Regions from separate parts of the Rhizobium sp. CC1099 genome, predicted to be linked through region 2. Evidence: predicted binding sites of a transcription regulator. Region 2 holds the regulator's gene; each other region holds the start of a gene.

Region 1 (4,264 bases), on a different replicon from region 2:
ATTGGCACGCGGCACCGCGCATACCTGATCAATTGATCTTCACGCCCTTCGAGCGCATGCGCGAAACGGTCTCACGCTCGGCCCGCTTACACCGCATGGGCGGCAAACCGCGGTCCATCAGGTCCATGTCCTCCAACACCATGTCGCCCATCTTCTTGAAGGCACCGTCGAGTGCACCGGCACGATGGGCGGAGCGGATGAACCCCTTCAAACTGCGCACCGGATGGTCAAGCGGCAACGGCTCTTCGGGATACACGTCGCTTGCCGCAACGATATGGCCCGATGCGACGGCCGCCATCAGCGCATCGAAATTGACGACATCGGCCCGACTGAGCAGGATGAACGCCGAGCCGGGCCGCATGCTGGCAAACGCCTCAGCGTTAAGGAATTGCTTGTTCTCACTGGTCACAGCCGCAACGACAAAAACGAAATCGCTCTCGGTTAGCACCTCTCTTAGGCTCGCCGCTTCGACGCCGTGCTCCTCCAGGATGGAGCGCGGCAGCCAGGGATCGAAGACCCGGATCGTCGCCCGGAAACCGCAAAGCACCCGCCGGAGCGCCTTGCCGAGATCGCCGAAGCCGATGATGCCGATCTCGGAGCCTGAAATCAGCCGGGAACTTGCATTGCCCTCTCCGCCCCAAAGCTCTCTGCCTTTACGAAAAGCCAAGTCCTGGTCGACGATGCCGCGCGCGAGCGAAAGTGCAAAACCCAGACCGATTTCCGCCACGGGTTCGGCAAAGACCTGTCCCGTTGTGACGACGTGAATGCCGCGCTGGAAGAGGATTTCATAAGGCATGTTGTTGATGAGATTGCTTTCGACGTTCAGCACGCAGCGTAGTTCGGGCATGCGCGCCAAGGTCCCGACCGACAACGGCGGCTGGCCGATGATGTAACGCGCCTTGCCGAGAACGTCATCGCCGAGCCCGGCGACATTCTCCGGATCGGCCTCGATGATCTGATATTTGGCGTGCAACAGTTTTCGCGCCTCGTCGGTAAAGATCAGATCGAGCGTGCGCGGTTCCGGTGCACTGATCGCCAGTGGCCGCTCGTCATATGCCATCTCTTCTCCTCCGCAGCCCTTCAGGGGCTGCCTGCTTTAACGCACCCTAGAGCAAACCCCGCATTCGTTCGCGAAGCTACCAGATGCCTGGCACAAGCCGGTGCTTCACCTTCCGGCGATAGCGATCATAGCCGGATAATTCCTTGACCAGGTACTTTTCTTCGTCGAGCAGCCTGGGACCAGGCCTGTAGCGGCAGACGCCTCTCAGTGATCGAGGTCAAGTTTGAGCTGCTCGCCGCCGCGGGTCTTTACGAGATAGGGGTTCGGCGGTCTCATCAACTGGATCCGCTCGAGCAGCTTTTCACGGCGTTCCAGATCGCGCTCGCGCGCCGAGCGGGATGCAGCAACAAAAGCCAAGGCATTCTGTATAACGAGTTCTGCGTGCGTCATGAGCATCTCCGTTACATTTGTTCCCTATATGTTCTCATTCATCGGCAAAGTCAACCTGCGACGCCCCGGTGCACGGCGATTCCCAGCGTCGCTTTTCCACAGACTACGGCTGAAGTGAGGCTTAAGCATTCACCGCGGGCGCCGATGCAACTGACGATATCCTCCTGGCGCTCGCTCAAAGCCGAATATAGCATCCATTGTCGCCAAAGGCCGAGGCGACGAGAACGGGGTCGCTGCCAGCGGTCCCGCCCTGTTTCTCGGCCCACGGATGCGGTTTGGCAACGGTGTTCGGCGGCCTAGCTGTTGATCGTAATGCGCTTGGCGGTCGATTGCGCCGTTTCCGAGCGTGGCAGGGTGATCGTCAAAACGCCGTTTTTGAACGAAGCGTCGACCTTGTCTTCCTGCACCTCGTTATTGAGCGACAGGCGGCGCTCGAAGCGGCCGTAGAACCGCTCGGAGAATTGCCGGTCCTTGTCCTCGCTGTCGGCCCGCTTTTCACCGCGGATCGTCAGGATGCCATTGTCGATCAGAAGTTCGATATCCTTCTCGTCCATTCCTGGGATTTCGGCGACGATACGGATGTCCTTGTCCGTCTCCGCGACTTCGATCTTCGGCCAGGCCGTTTCGAACATGAAACCGGACCCGACAGTCGGAAAATGGCCCTCGACGCCGCGGAAGACATCATCGAACAACCTGTTCATCTCGCGATGAAGCGCAAGGAACGGGTGCTGGTCTCTGCCTGCATAGCCTGTCGGGACCGGACTGTTGCTGCGGCCCCAGGGAATAAGATCACGAACGCTCATCTAAGCCTCCATGTTTTCAACGCGCCAGATCATCCGGCGCACTCGCCTTTGCCCTGGCGGGTATCAGGCGACAAGTCACTCTTCGGAATACACTTGACACTGCGCAGAACTGCCTGCGCCGCATCACAGATTAAACGCTGATGGGGAAGCTTCCGTTCCGCGCGTTAGCACTCTCCTGACACGAGTGCTAATTTTTTGCCGTCGCCCTCTTGAAATTCGAAAAAATCGGTAGCAGATTTTTTCCGCCGAGCGGTCAGCAAGGCTCGGTAGCCGCCCGGATTGGTCGCCTGGTCCGGGAGCGTGATAAGTGATCATCATCGTCCATGGAGGAAGACATGACGTTCCGACCGCTTCATGATCGCATTCTCGTCCGCCGGGTTGAGTCCGAAGAAAGGACCAAAGGCGGTATTATCATTCCCGACACCGCCAAGGAAAAGCCGCAGGAAGGCGAAGTCATCGCCGTCGGCCCCGGCGCGCGCAATGACGCCGGCCAGATCCAGCCGCTCGACGTCAAGGCGGGCGACCGTATCCTGTTCGGTAAATGGTCCGGCACCGAGATCAAGATTGACGGCGAAGACCTGCTGATCATGAAGGAAAGCGACGTAATGGGCATCATCGAGGTTCCGGCGGCCGGCAAGAAGGCCGCTTGAGGCGCCTTTCAGCTAACGCTACCCAATGGAGGAGTGAAGACATGGCTGCTAAAGAAGTCAAATTCCACAGCGACGCGCGTGACCGCATGCTGCGCGGGGTCGACGTGCTTGCCAACGCGGTGAAGGTGACGCTCGGCCCGAAGGGCCGTAACGTCGTGATCGACAAGTCCTTCGGCGCGCCGCGCATCACCAAGGACGGTGTTTCGGTCGCCAAGGAAATCGAACTTGAGGACAAGTTCGAAAACATGGGCGCGCAGATGCTGCGCGAAGTCGCGTCGAAGACCAGCGACGTTGCCGGCGACGGCACGACGACGGCAACCGTTCTTGCCCAGGCGATCGTTCGCGAAGGCGCCAAGGCCGTTGCTGCCGGCATGAACCCGATGGACCTGAAGCGCGGTATCGATCTTGCTGTCGATGCCGTTGTCAAGGAACTGACGAACAACGCTCGCAAGATCTCCAATAATGCCGAAATCGCCCAGGTCGGCTCGATCTCCGCCAACGGGGATGTCGAAATCGGCAGTTTCCTTGCTGAAGCCATGCAGAAGGTCGGCAATGAAGGCGTCATCACCGTCGAAGAAGCCAAGACCGCCGAAACCGAACTCGAAGTCGTCGAAGGCATGCAGTTTGACCGCGGCTACCTGTCGCCGTACTTCGTTACCAATCAGGACAAGATGCGGGTCGAGCTTGAGGATCCCTATGTTCTCATCCACGAGAAGAAGCTCTCGAACCTGCAGTCGATGCTTCCGGTTCTCGAAGCCGTCGTGCAATCGGGCAAGCCGCTGCTCATCATCGCTGAAGACGTCGAAGGCGAAGCACTTGCCACGCTCGTCGTCAACAAGCTGCGCGGCGGGCTGAAGATTGCTGCCGTCAAAGCTCCGGGCTTCGGCGACCGCCGCAAGGCCATGCTCGAGGACATCGCGATCCTCACCGGTGGTACGGTCATCTCCGAAGACCTCGGCATCAAGCTCGAGTCCGTTACCCTCGACATGCTCGGCCGTGCGAAGAAAATCGTTGTCGAGAAGGAAAACACCACGATCATCGACGGCGCCGGCGCCAAGTCCGACATCGAAGGCCGCGTTGTCCAGATCAGGGCGCAGATCGAAGAAACCACCTCCGACTACGATCGCGAGAAGCTGCAGGAACGTCTTGCCAAGCTCGCAGGCGGTGTCGCCGTCATCCGCGTCGGCGGCTCGACGGAAGTCGAAGTGAAGGAAAAGAAGGACCGCGTCGACGATGCACTGCATGCGACCCGTGCGGCAGTCGAGGAAGGCATCCTGCCAGGCGGCGGTGTGGCGCTGCTGCGCGCCGTCAAGGCGCTCGACAACCTCACCACGGGCAATTCTGACCAGCGTGTCGGCGTC
Region 2 (4,264 bases):
CGGGCAGAAGCATCGCATCGCGCGTCAAGCTTGGTGTATCGAGAATCTCCACGAACCGACCTTACGCTTCCAGGCAGGTTTCGACAAAGCGTTTGAATGCGCGCGCCCGATGCGACAGGGCCTGCGGCTTGCCAATGTTCCAGCCGTGCTTTTCCTCGGCACTCATCTCGCCGAAGGTGATGTCGTAACCTTCCGGTTGGAAGACCGGATCGTAACCGAAACCCTGGGTGCCGCGCGGCGGCCAGACGACGGTACCTTCCACCTCGCCGCGGAAAAGCTCCGTATGCCCGTCTGGCCAGGCGAGGCAGAGCACGCTGACGAAGCGCGCGCGCCGTTGTTCCGGCTTGGTGGCTCCGGCTTTCTCCAGCGCCTGTTGTACCTTTTCCATCCCCATCGCAAAATCGCGCGTGCCGTCTGCGGTCTCGGCCCAGTTGGCCGTATGGACGCCCGGATCGCCACCAAGCACATCGATCACCAGTCCAGAATCGTCGGAAAGCGCCGGCATCCCTGCTGCTTTGGCAGAGGCGAGAGCCTTGATCGTCGCGTTTTCCTCGAAGGTTGTGCCGGTTTCGTCAGGCTCGATGAAGTTGAGGTCCGCTGCCGATTTGGCGGTAAAGCCGAGCGGTCCGATCAGTTCCTGGATCTCGCGGATCTTGCCGGCGTTGTGGCTGGCGACGACGATCGTCTTCGTTTCAAGCGTGCGCATGGTCGGTCCTATTCAATGCCCCAGATTCTGGCTTCGGCGCATTCGAGGCTGTTTCCCGCGGGATCGCGGAAATAGATCGAGCGGCCGCCGTTCGGCCAGTGGACTTCGGATTCGATTTCGATGCCCGCGGCTTTGAGCTTCACCGCCATGGCATCGATGTTTTTACCAGACACGCGGAAACATGCGTGGCCCTGACCTTTCGTGCCGTGGGGCGGCACCTGCAGGGCATCGGCCGCTGGCGGTTTCACCGTTTCATCGGGGTTGAAGATCAACAGCACGCCTTGCCCGCAGCGGAAGAATACATGCCGGTTTGCGGCGCGCGTGATCTTGGCAAGGCCGAGCACGCCTTCGTAAAAAGCCTCGGCCTTGTCGAGATCCTTGGCATAAAGCGCCGTCTCCAGCATGCCTTCCAGCAGGGCAGTCATCCGGCGATGGCCTGTTTCTGCATGTCGACGAGCTCCACGATGCCGGTTTTCGCCATTGTCATCAGCGCCGCAAATTCCCCGTCCGTGAACGGCGTGCCTTCGGCGGTCCCCTGAATTTCAACGATGCCGCCCGCGCCCGTCATGACGAAATTCGCATCGGTTTCGGCCGAGGAATCTTCGAGATAATCGAGGTCGATCACCGGCTGGCTGGCGAAGATGCCGCAGGAAATCGCCGCGACATGATCCTTGAGCACGCGCTCGACCTTGATCATGTTGCGGGTTTCCATCCACTTCAGGCAGTCGTAGAGCGCAATCCAGGCGCCCGTAATGGAGGCCGTGCGCGTACCGCCGTCAGCCTGAATGACGTCGCAGTCGAGCGTGATCTGGCGCTCGCCGAGTTCCTTGAGATCGACGACGGCACGAAGAGAGCGGCCGATCAGGCGCTGGATTTCCTGTGTGCGCCCGCCCTGCTTGCCCGCCGCGGCCTCGCGTTTCATGCGCTCGCCGGTTGCCCGCGGCAGCATGCCATATTCGGCCGTGACCCAGCCCTTTCCAGTGTTGCGCAGCCACGGTGGCGTCTTGTCTTCCAGGCTTGCGGTACAGAGCACATGCGTATCGCCGAATTTGACGAGGCAGGAACCTTCCGCATGCTTTGAAAAATTGCGCTCGAAAGTGACTTTGCGCATCTGGTCGGTTTTTCTGCCTGAAGGCCGCATTGTGATCTCCTGAAGCACGATGCCGAAAACCGTAAGGCGGTTCTCGCAAAACATCATGCATGCTTGAATGGTGTCGACCGCTTCTACGATTGGCCGCAGCCATTTGCAAATTCCCTTTTGCTACGAGGGCGAGAACGGCTATATTTTAAGGATCGTCATCAGCAGCGCAGGTCTAAGGAAGTTCATGGGGTTCAGGTCGACGTCGGTTTCGGATGCCGTTGCTGCGCTGGATGAACGCTCCAAGGAAATCTTCCGCCGGATCGTTGAAGGCTATCTGGAAAGTGGCGAGCCGCTCGGCTCGCGCAATCTCTCCCGCATTCTGCCCATGTCGCTATCGCCCGCGTCGGTGCGCAACGTGATGAGCGACCTGGAGGAGTTGGGCCTGATCTACTCGCCGCATGTCAGCGCCGGACGCCTGCCGACGCAGGGCGGCCTTCGCTTCTTCGTCGATGCCTTCATGCAGGTCGGCGACCTTTCCGCCGAGGACCGTGCGAATATCGACCGCCAGGTTCGCCCCGAAAGCCGCGACAATCCGGTTGAATCGATGATGAACGAGGCAAGCCGGATGCTGTCCGGCATTTCGCGCGGTGCAGGGCTCGTCATCACCTCAAAGAGCGATCCGGTTCTCAAACACGTCGAATTCATCCGCCTGGAGCCCACCAAGGCGTTGGCAGTGCTCGTCGGCGATCACGATCAGGTCGAAAACCGCATTATCGAATTGCCGGCAGGCGTTACGTCGTCGCAGCTGACGGAGGCCGCGAATTTCCTCAATGCCCATATGTCCGGCCAGACATTGCCGGAATTGCGCAAGCAGCTCAGCCGCTTAAAGGAGAACGTCCGCCACGAGCTCGACGCGTTGTCCCGGGATCTCGTCGAGCGCGGTATCGCGGTGTGGTCTGGCGATGCGGACGAAGGCAAACCGCCGCAACTTATTATTCGAGGCCGATCCAATCTGCTCGAGGGCCTGGCAGGCGCGGAGGACCTCGATCGTCTCCGCATGCTCTTCGACGATCTCGAAAAGAAGGACAGCCTGATCGAGCTGCTGAACCTTGCCGAAACCGGTCCGGGCGTGCGCATCTTCATCGGTTCTGAGAACAAGCTCTTTTCGCTTTCCGGCTCATCGCTGATTGTTGCGCCCTATCGCGACGATGACGACCGCATTGTCGGCGCCGTCGGCGTCATCGGGCCGACACGGCTCAATTATTCACGCATCGTGCCGATGGTGGATTACACCGCCCAGCTGATTTCCCGGCTTGCGCGCGGCACGCTGTAAAAAACCGGAATTTTTTCTTCTTTGTCACGCAGACTTGATTTTTTGCGGTCAAAGCTCGATATCGGGCGCATCCCAAGAGAACCCACGACCGGAGACCGTCATGACTGACGAAACGACGAAAAACGGATCTGACGCTGCCGCGGCTGAAGCCGCAGACGACGTTGCCGCAAACGTCGAGAACGAAACCACGGTGGAAGCGCCGCGCCAGCCGGATCCGCTTGAAGTGCTCAAAGCTGAAAATGCCGAGCTGCGCGACCGCTATCTGCGTCTTGCCGCCGAAATGGACAATCTGCGCCGCCGCACGGAGCGCGACGTGAAGGATGCAAAGTCCTACTCGGTCGCGGGCTTTGCGCGCGATATGCTTGCCGTTTCGGACAATCTGCGCCGCGCGCTCGATGCCATCCCGGCAGAGGCGAAGGAAGCGGGCGAGACAGGCCTCAACACTTTGATCGAAGGTGTCGAGATGACGGAGCGCTCCATGCTCTCAGCGCTGGAGCGCCACGGCGTCCGCAAGTTGGATCCGATCGGCCAGAAGTTCGATCCGAACTTCCACCAGGCGATGTTCGAGGTTCCGAATGCCGAAGTGGCGAATAACACGGTCGTCCAGGTCGTTCAGGCAGGCTTCACGATCGGCGAGCGTGTTCTTCGTCCCGCAATGGTCGGCGTGGCCAAAGGCGGCCCGAAGGCAGCGGATGCAGACCTCAACACGGCCTTCACCGAAAAGGACGCCTGATCTTCTTCTCAGGCGCCTTTCATAATCAGTCCGAAAATCAGATGCGGGCGAAGCGCTCGATCAGCAGATCGAAGAAGCCGTCCGCATCCACATAGCGCATCACCTTGGCATTGCGCTTGCGCTCGGTCACATGCCACCAGTCGACCACCGTCATGCCCACGGTCAGCTCCGACTTCACCTCGATCTCGACATTGCAGTCACGGCCCTTGAAGAGCTCAGGCTTCAGTAGGTAGGCGACGACCGCCGGATCGTGCAGAGGCCCACCGTCAGAACCATACTTCTCGACATCGAAGCGCTCGAAGAATTCCAGCATTTCGACCATTGCTTTGGCCGGTGCCGTGCCGAGATCGGCCATGCGCTTGACGCGATCCTTCCGAGTCAGCAGCTGATGTGTCACGTCGAGCGGCATCA
Region 3 (4,264 bases), on a different replicon from region 2:
TCTCCGTCTGTGCGTCGAACCCCTGGTTGTGATCCGTGCTTTCGGCGAGTTTCCCAACAACGATAGAGCCCTCGACACCGGCATTGTCGGCGATCTGCCGGATCGGGGCTTCCAGCGCCCTCAGCACGACCGAAATCCCCGCCGTCACGTCGGCGTTTTCTGCAGTTAGCCCCGCCAGTACCGACTTGGCGCGCAATAGGGCGACGCCTCCGCCCGGAACGATTCCCTCCTCGACCGCCGCACGAGTTGCGTTCAGGGCATCGTCGATGCGGTCCTTCTTCTCCTTGACTTCAATTTCGGTCGAGCCACCGACGCGGATCACCGCAACGCCGCCGGCGAGTTTTGCAAGGCGTTCTTGCAGCTTTTCCTTGTCGTAGTCGGAGGTGGTTTCCTCGATCTGCGCCTTAATCTGGCTGATGCGTCGAGCGATCTCAGATTTTTCACCTGCGCCGTCTATGATCGTGGTGGTATCCTTTTCGATCAGTGCCCGCTTGGTGCGCCCGAGCATATCCAGCGTGACATTTTCCAGCTTGATGCCGAGATCCTCGGAGATCATCTGGCCGGCCGTCAGAATGGCGATGTCCTCCAGGATGGCCTTGCGGCGATCGCCGAAGCCCGGGGCCTTGACGGCAGCGACCTTCAATCCGCCCCGCAATTTATTGACGACCAATGTGGCCAGAGCTTCGCCTTCGACATCCTCGGAAATAATAAGCAGCGGCTTGCCGCTCTGCACCACGGCTTCGAGGATGGGCAGCATTGCCTGCAGATTGCCGAGCTTCTTCTCATAGATAAGGACATATGGGTCCTCCAGCTCCACGCGCATTTTTTCGGCATTGGTTACAAAGTAAGGCGAGAGATAGCCCCGGTCGAATTGCATGCCCTCGACGACACTGAGTTCAGTATCGGCCGTCCTGGCCTCCTCGACTGTGATGACACCTTCGTTGCCAACCTTTTCCATCGCATCAGCGATCATTTTGCCTACCGTCGCATCGCCATTGGCGGCGATTGTGCCGACCTGGGCGATTTCGCTCGATGAGCTAACCTTCGTGGCGCGCGCTTTGATTTCCGTGAGTACGGCCGCAACGCCAAGATCGATGCCGCGCCTCAAATCCATGGGGTTCATCCCGGCCGCAACAAGTTTGGCGCCTTCGCGAAAGATGGAGGCTGCGAGCACCGTCGCGGTTGTGGTGCCGTCGCCCGCAAGATCGTTGGTCTTGGATGCCACTTCGCGCACCATCTGCGCGCCCATGTTCTCGAACTTGTCCGCAAGTTCGATTTCCTTGGCGACCGCGACGCCGTCCTTGGTAATGCGTGGCGCGCCATAGGACTTGTCGATGACGACGTTGCGGCCTTTGGGGCCTAACGTTACCTTGACGGCATTGTTGAGCACCTCGACGCCGCGAAGCAGACGATCGCGTGCGTCGGTGGAGAAGATGATTTCCTTGGCAGACATTGTCTGTGGTCCAGTTCGGTCTTGAGAGTCGGGGTCGGAATTCGGCGGATCAGGCGGCCGTGTCGGCGGTCGCCTCGGTCTTTTCGACGATGCCCATGATGTCGCACTCCTTCACGATCAGGAGATCTTCGCCATCGATCCCGATCTCGGTTTCCGCCCACTTTCCGAACAGGATCACGTCGCCGGTCTCCACTTCGAGCGGCATCAGTCGCCCATTTTCGTCGCGCAAGCCCGGCCCAACGGCGATCACTTCGCCTTCCTGCGGCTTTTCCTTGGCGGTGTCGGGAATGATGATCCCGCCCCTCGATTTTAGGTCACCTTTCGCGCGCCGTATGACGACGCGGTCGTGGAGAGGACGGAATGTCATGAGGGATCTTTCTGCGGTCGGCGCATAGGGCGGCCGCATCTATTACATAACATCTCTGGCACTCGATTGGTAGGAGTGCCAAGAAATATTATCTGCAAGCGGATAATCCAAATCATTATCCGTTAGAAAATACAACAAGCTCTAGGATAATCCGCGGATTTTTTGTTCGATTTTCATGAAGTATTTCAGGAAGGATCACGACAAAGAACTTCTCGAAAGTCTATCAGCGACGTTGAGCCATACACTGCTTCTTTGCCGGACAAGGATACTTCGCGTTTCAGTGGGACATCATCACAGCTCGATTTCGCTGAGCCATGTCCTGACCTCGTTGAGAGTTCGGCGTTCCTGGTCCGCCTCCATTGAGAAGGGAGGCTCGATCTGAGCGCCCCGTGCATGGGCTGCAAGGACGGTCATACTATTGCCAAGACCATAACCTCCATGGGTGACGAAGGGCCGGACCGTCTTGCCCAAGAGATCATGCATGCTCAGAAATGAGCGGATCACCGGTGGGACGGTCTCCCCCCAGATCGGAAAACCGAGGAATACTGTCTCATAGGTGGCCATGCCAGGAACCGTCATCTTCAGAGGTGGCTCAAAGCCGCTATCCCGCTCCTGCCGTGCTTGCTCTACTGTCTGCTCGTAGTCGTCCGGATAGGGCCGCGACGGAAGGATTTCGAAGAGGTCTGCAAGAAGCGTCCGCTGCAGGGTTCCGGCGAGGACACGAGTGTTTCCCGTGCGGGAGAAATAGGCGACAAGGATGTTTGAGGGCGCGCGCTGTGGCGTACTCGTCAGCTGCGCGCTCGCGCACGTCCCAGCACCCAAAGACAACAGAGCGGGAGCGGCCAGCAACGCGCGTCGGGATATGTCTTTGATCATATTGACTTCAGCCTTCGCGTAAGGGTGTACACTCAGAGTGCCCGTCGCTCACTTTGCGGCGGGCCGCTAAGGCTAGGCGGGCAATTATGTCGAGCCTGCCGGTCACGTTTTTGGAGGCGCTTCGACACCCGAAAAGACCAGGACCTGGTCTGGAAGACGCGCTCCCCGACTTTCAATCGTTGACGCAGCAGCATTGAGCTCGGTGAGTTCGGCCAAAGTGAAACGAACCGATGCTGCGCTGATATTCTCGAGCATGTGCGGCATCTGCGTGCTACCGGGAATCGGAACAATCCAGGGCTTCTGCGCCATCAGCCAGGCCAGAGCGATCTGGGCAGGGGTCGCCTGCTTCCGTTCGGCCCACGTCTTCAAAAGGTCAACGAGCGAGAGATTGTGCGGCAGGTTCTCAGGTGAGAAGCGGGATTCCACTCGGCGAATGTCGCCCTCTGCAAAGCGCGTCCTTGCGTCAATCGCGCCAGTTAAAAAACCAACCCCAAGAGGGCTCCACGGCACAAACCCGATGCCCAGCTCCTCGCAAAGGGGGAGTACCACCTTCTCAGGCCCGCGCCACAGCATCGAATATTCGTTCTGTACGGCGGTGACCGGAAGCGCGGCATGGGCGCGACGCAACGTGTTCGGTCCCATTTCGGAGAGGCCCCAATGCAGCACCTTGCCTTCGTCCATGAGGACCTTAACTGCGCCGGCGACGTCCTCGATGGGGACCGCGGGGTCCACACGGTGCTGATAAAGGAGGTCGATCCGGTCGGTCCGCAGGCGCTTGAGCATGCCGTCGACGGCCAGCTTGATATGGTCAGGGCGGCTATTGAGACCCGGGCGACGCTCGCCCGTTTCAAGATCGATGTTCCACCCGAACTTGGATGCGATCACGACTTTGTCCCGGAATGGCTCGACGCCTTCACCGAGAATCCGCTCCACCTCATGAGGTCCGTATGCCTCGGCCGCGTCATAGAAGGTGACACCGCGTTCGAAGGCCGTCCGGATGATCTTGATCATCTCCGGCCGGCTAGGGATCGTGGTCTGGTAGGTCCGGCTCATGTTCTGGACGCCGATGCCGACGCTGGCAACTTCCAGTGCCCCGAGCTTTCGCCGCCCGCTCTGCGTGGACTCGGCTGGGCTGGTCAAGGCACTGGTCTGAGCGGACGCAGATGCAGCATTTCCGGGTAGGAACGATGCTGCTGCGAGGCTTCCCGCTGTCCCCAGAAAGCCACGTCGTCCCATATTCATGTTTTGCTCGTTTGTCATGTCAGATGGTCCTTTCATCGCGGGACGGCATCAGTCTTCGATCCGAAGGGGATACGTCTTGGTATCGACGTCATCCGGGTTCGGGCCGCTGCGGACGCCTGTGTCCAGGGCATCTATTGCCGCCATCTCGTCCACGGACAGAACGAAGTCAAAAACGTCGAAGTTCTCGGTGATGCGTGCGGCGCGGACGGATTTCGGGATGGCGGAGAAACCATGTTGCAGATGCCAGCGGAGGATGATTTGTGCCGGCGTCTTGCCGTGTTTTTCGGCAAGATCCGCGACCGCAGTATGCGACAACGGGCTCGGCG

Evidence for each region. Region 2 encodes HrcA, which represses chaperone genes, less so after heat shock. Its sites were predicted from a motif close to GTTAGCACTCNCNNNNNGNGAGTGCTAAC; they were not measured.
Region 1: the regulator HrcA is predicted to act here: its motif matches at 2,417-2,445, upstream of groES (co-chaperone GroES).
Region 3: the regulator HrcA is predicted to act here: its motif matches at 1,875-1,903, upstream of QA644_RS24110 (co-chaperone GroES).

What each region holds. Positions count from the first base shown of each region.
Region 1 is NZ_CP121642.1:1,378,170-1,382,433, forward strand. It holds gene QA644_RS27740 (hydroxyacid dehydrogenase) at 29-1,060, opposite strand; partial or broken gene QA644_RS27745 (isoprenylcysteine carboxylmethyltransferase family protein) at 1,137-1,235, opposite strand; gene QA644_RS27750 (hypothetical protein) at 1,265-1,450, opposite strand; gene QA644_RS27755 (Hsp20/alpha crystallin family protein) at 1,747-2,253, opposite strand; gene groES (co-chaperone GroES) at 2,589-2,903, shown strand; gene groL (chaperonin GroEL) at 2,945-4,264, shown strand, end outside.
Region 2 is NZ_CP121641.1:10,015-14,278, forward strand. It holds gene hemW (radical SAM family heme chaperone HemW) at 1-52, opposite strand, end outside; gene rdgB (RdgB/HAM1 family non-canonical purine NTP pyrophosphatase) at 62-706, opposite strand; gene QA644_RS00050 (VOC family protein) at 715-1,131, opposite strand; gene rph (ribonuclease PH) at 1,128-1,847, opposite strand; gene hrcA (heat-inducible transcriptional repressor HrcA) at 2,032-3,120, shown strand; gene grpE (nucleotide exchange factor GrpE) at 3,221-3,853, shown strand; gene QA644_RS00070 (nucleoside hydrolase) at 3,891-4,264, opposite strand, start outside.
Region 3 is NZ_CP121642.1:616,277-620,540, forward strand. It holds gene groL (chaperonin GroEL) at 1-1,453, opposite strand, end outside; gene QA644_RS24110 (co-chaperone GroES) at 1,503-1,820, opposite strand; gene QA644_RS24115 (flavodoxin) at 2,112-2,696, opposite strand; gene QA644_RS24120 (aldo/keto reductase) at 2,799-3,956, opposite strand; gene QA644_RS24125 (aldo/keto reductase) at 3,987-4,264, opposite strand, start outside.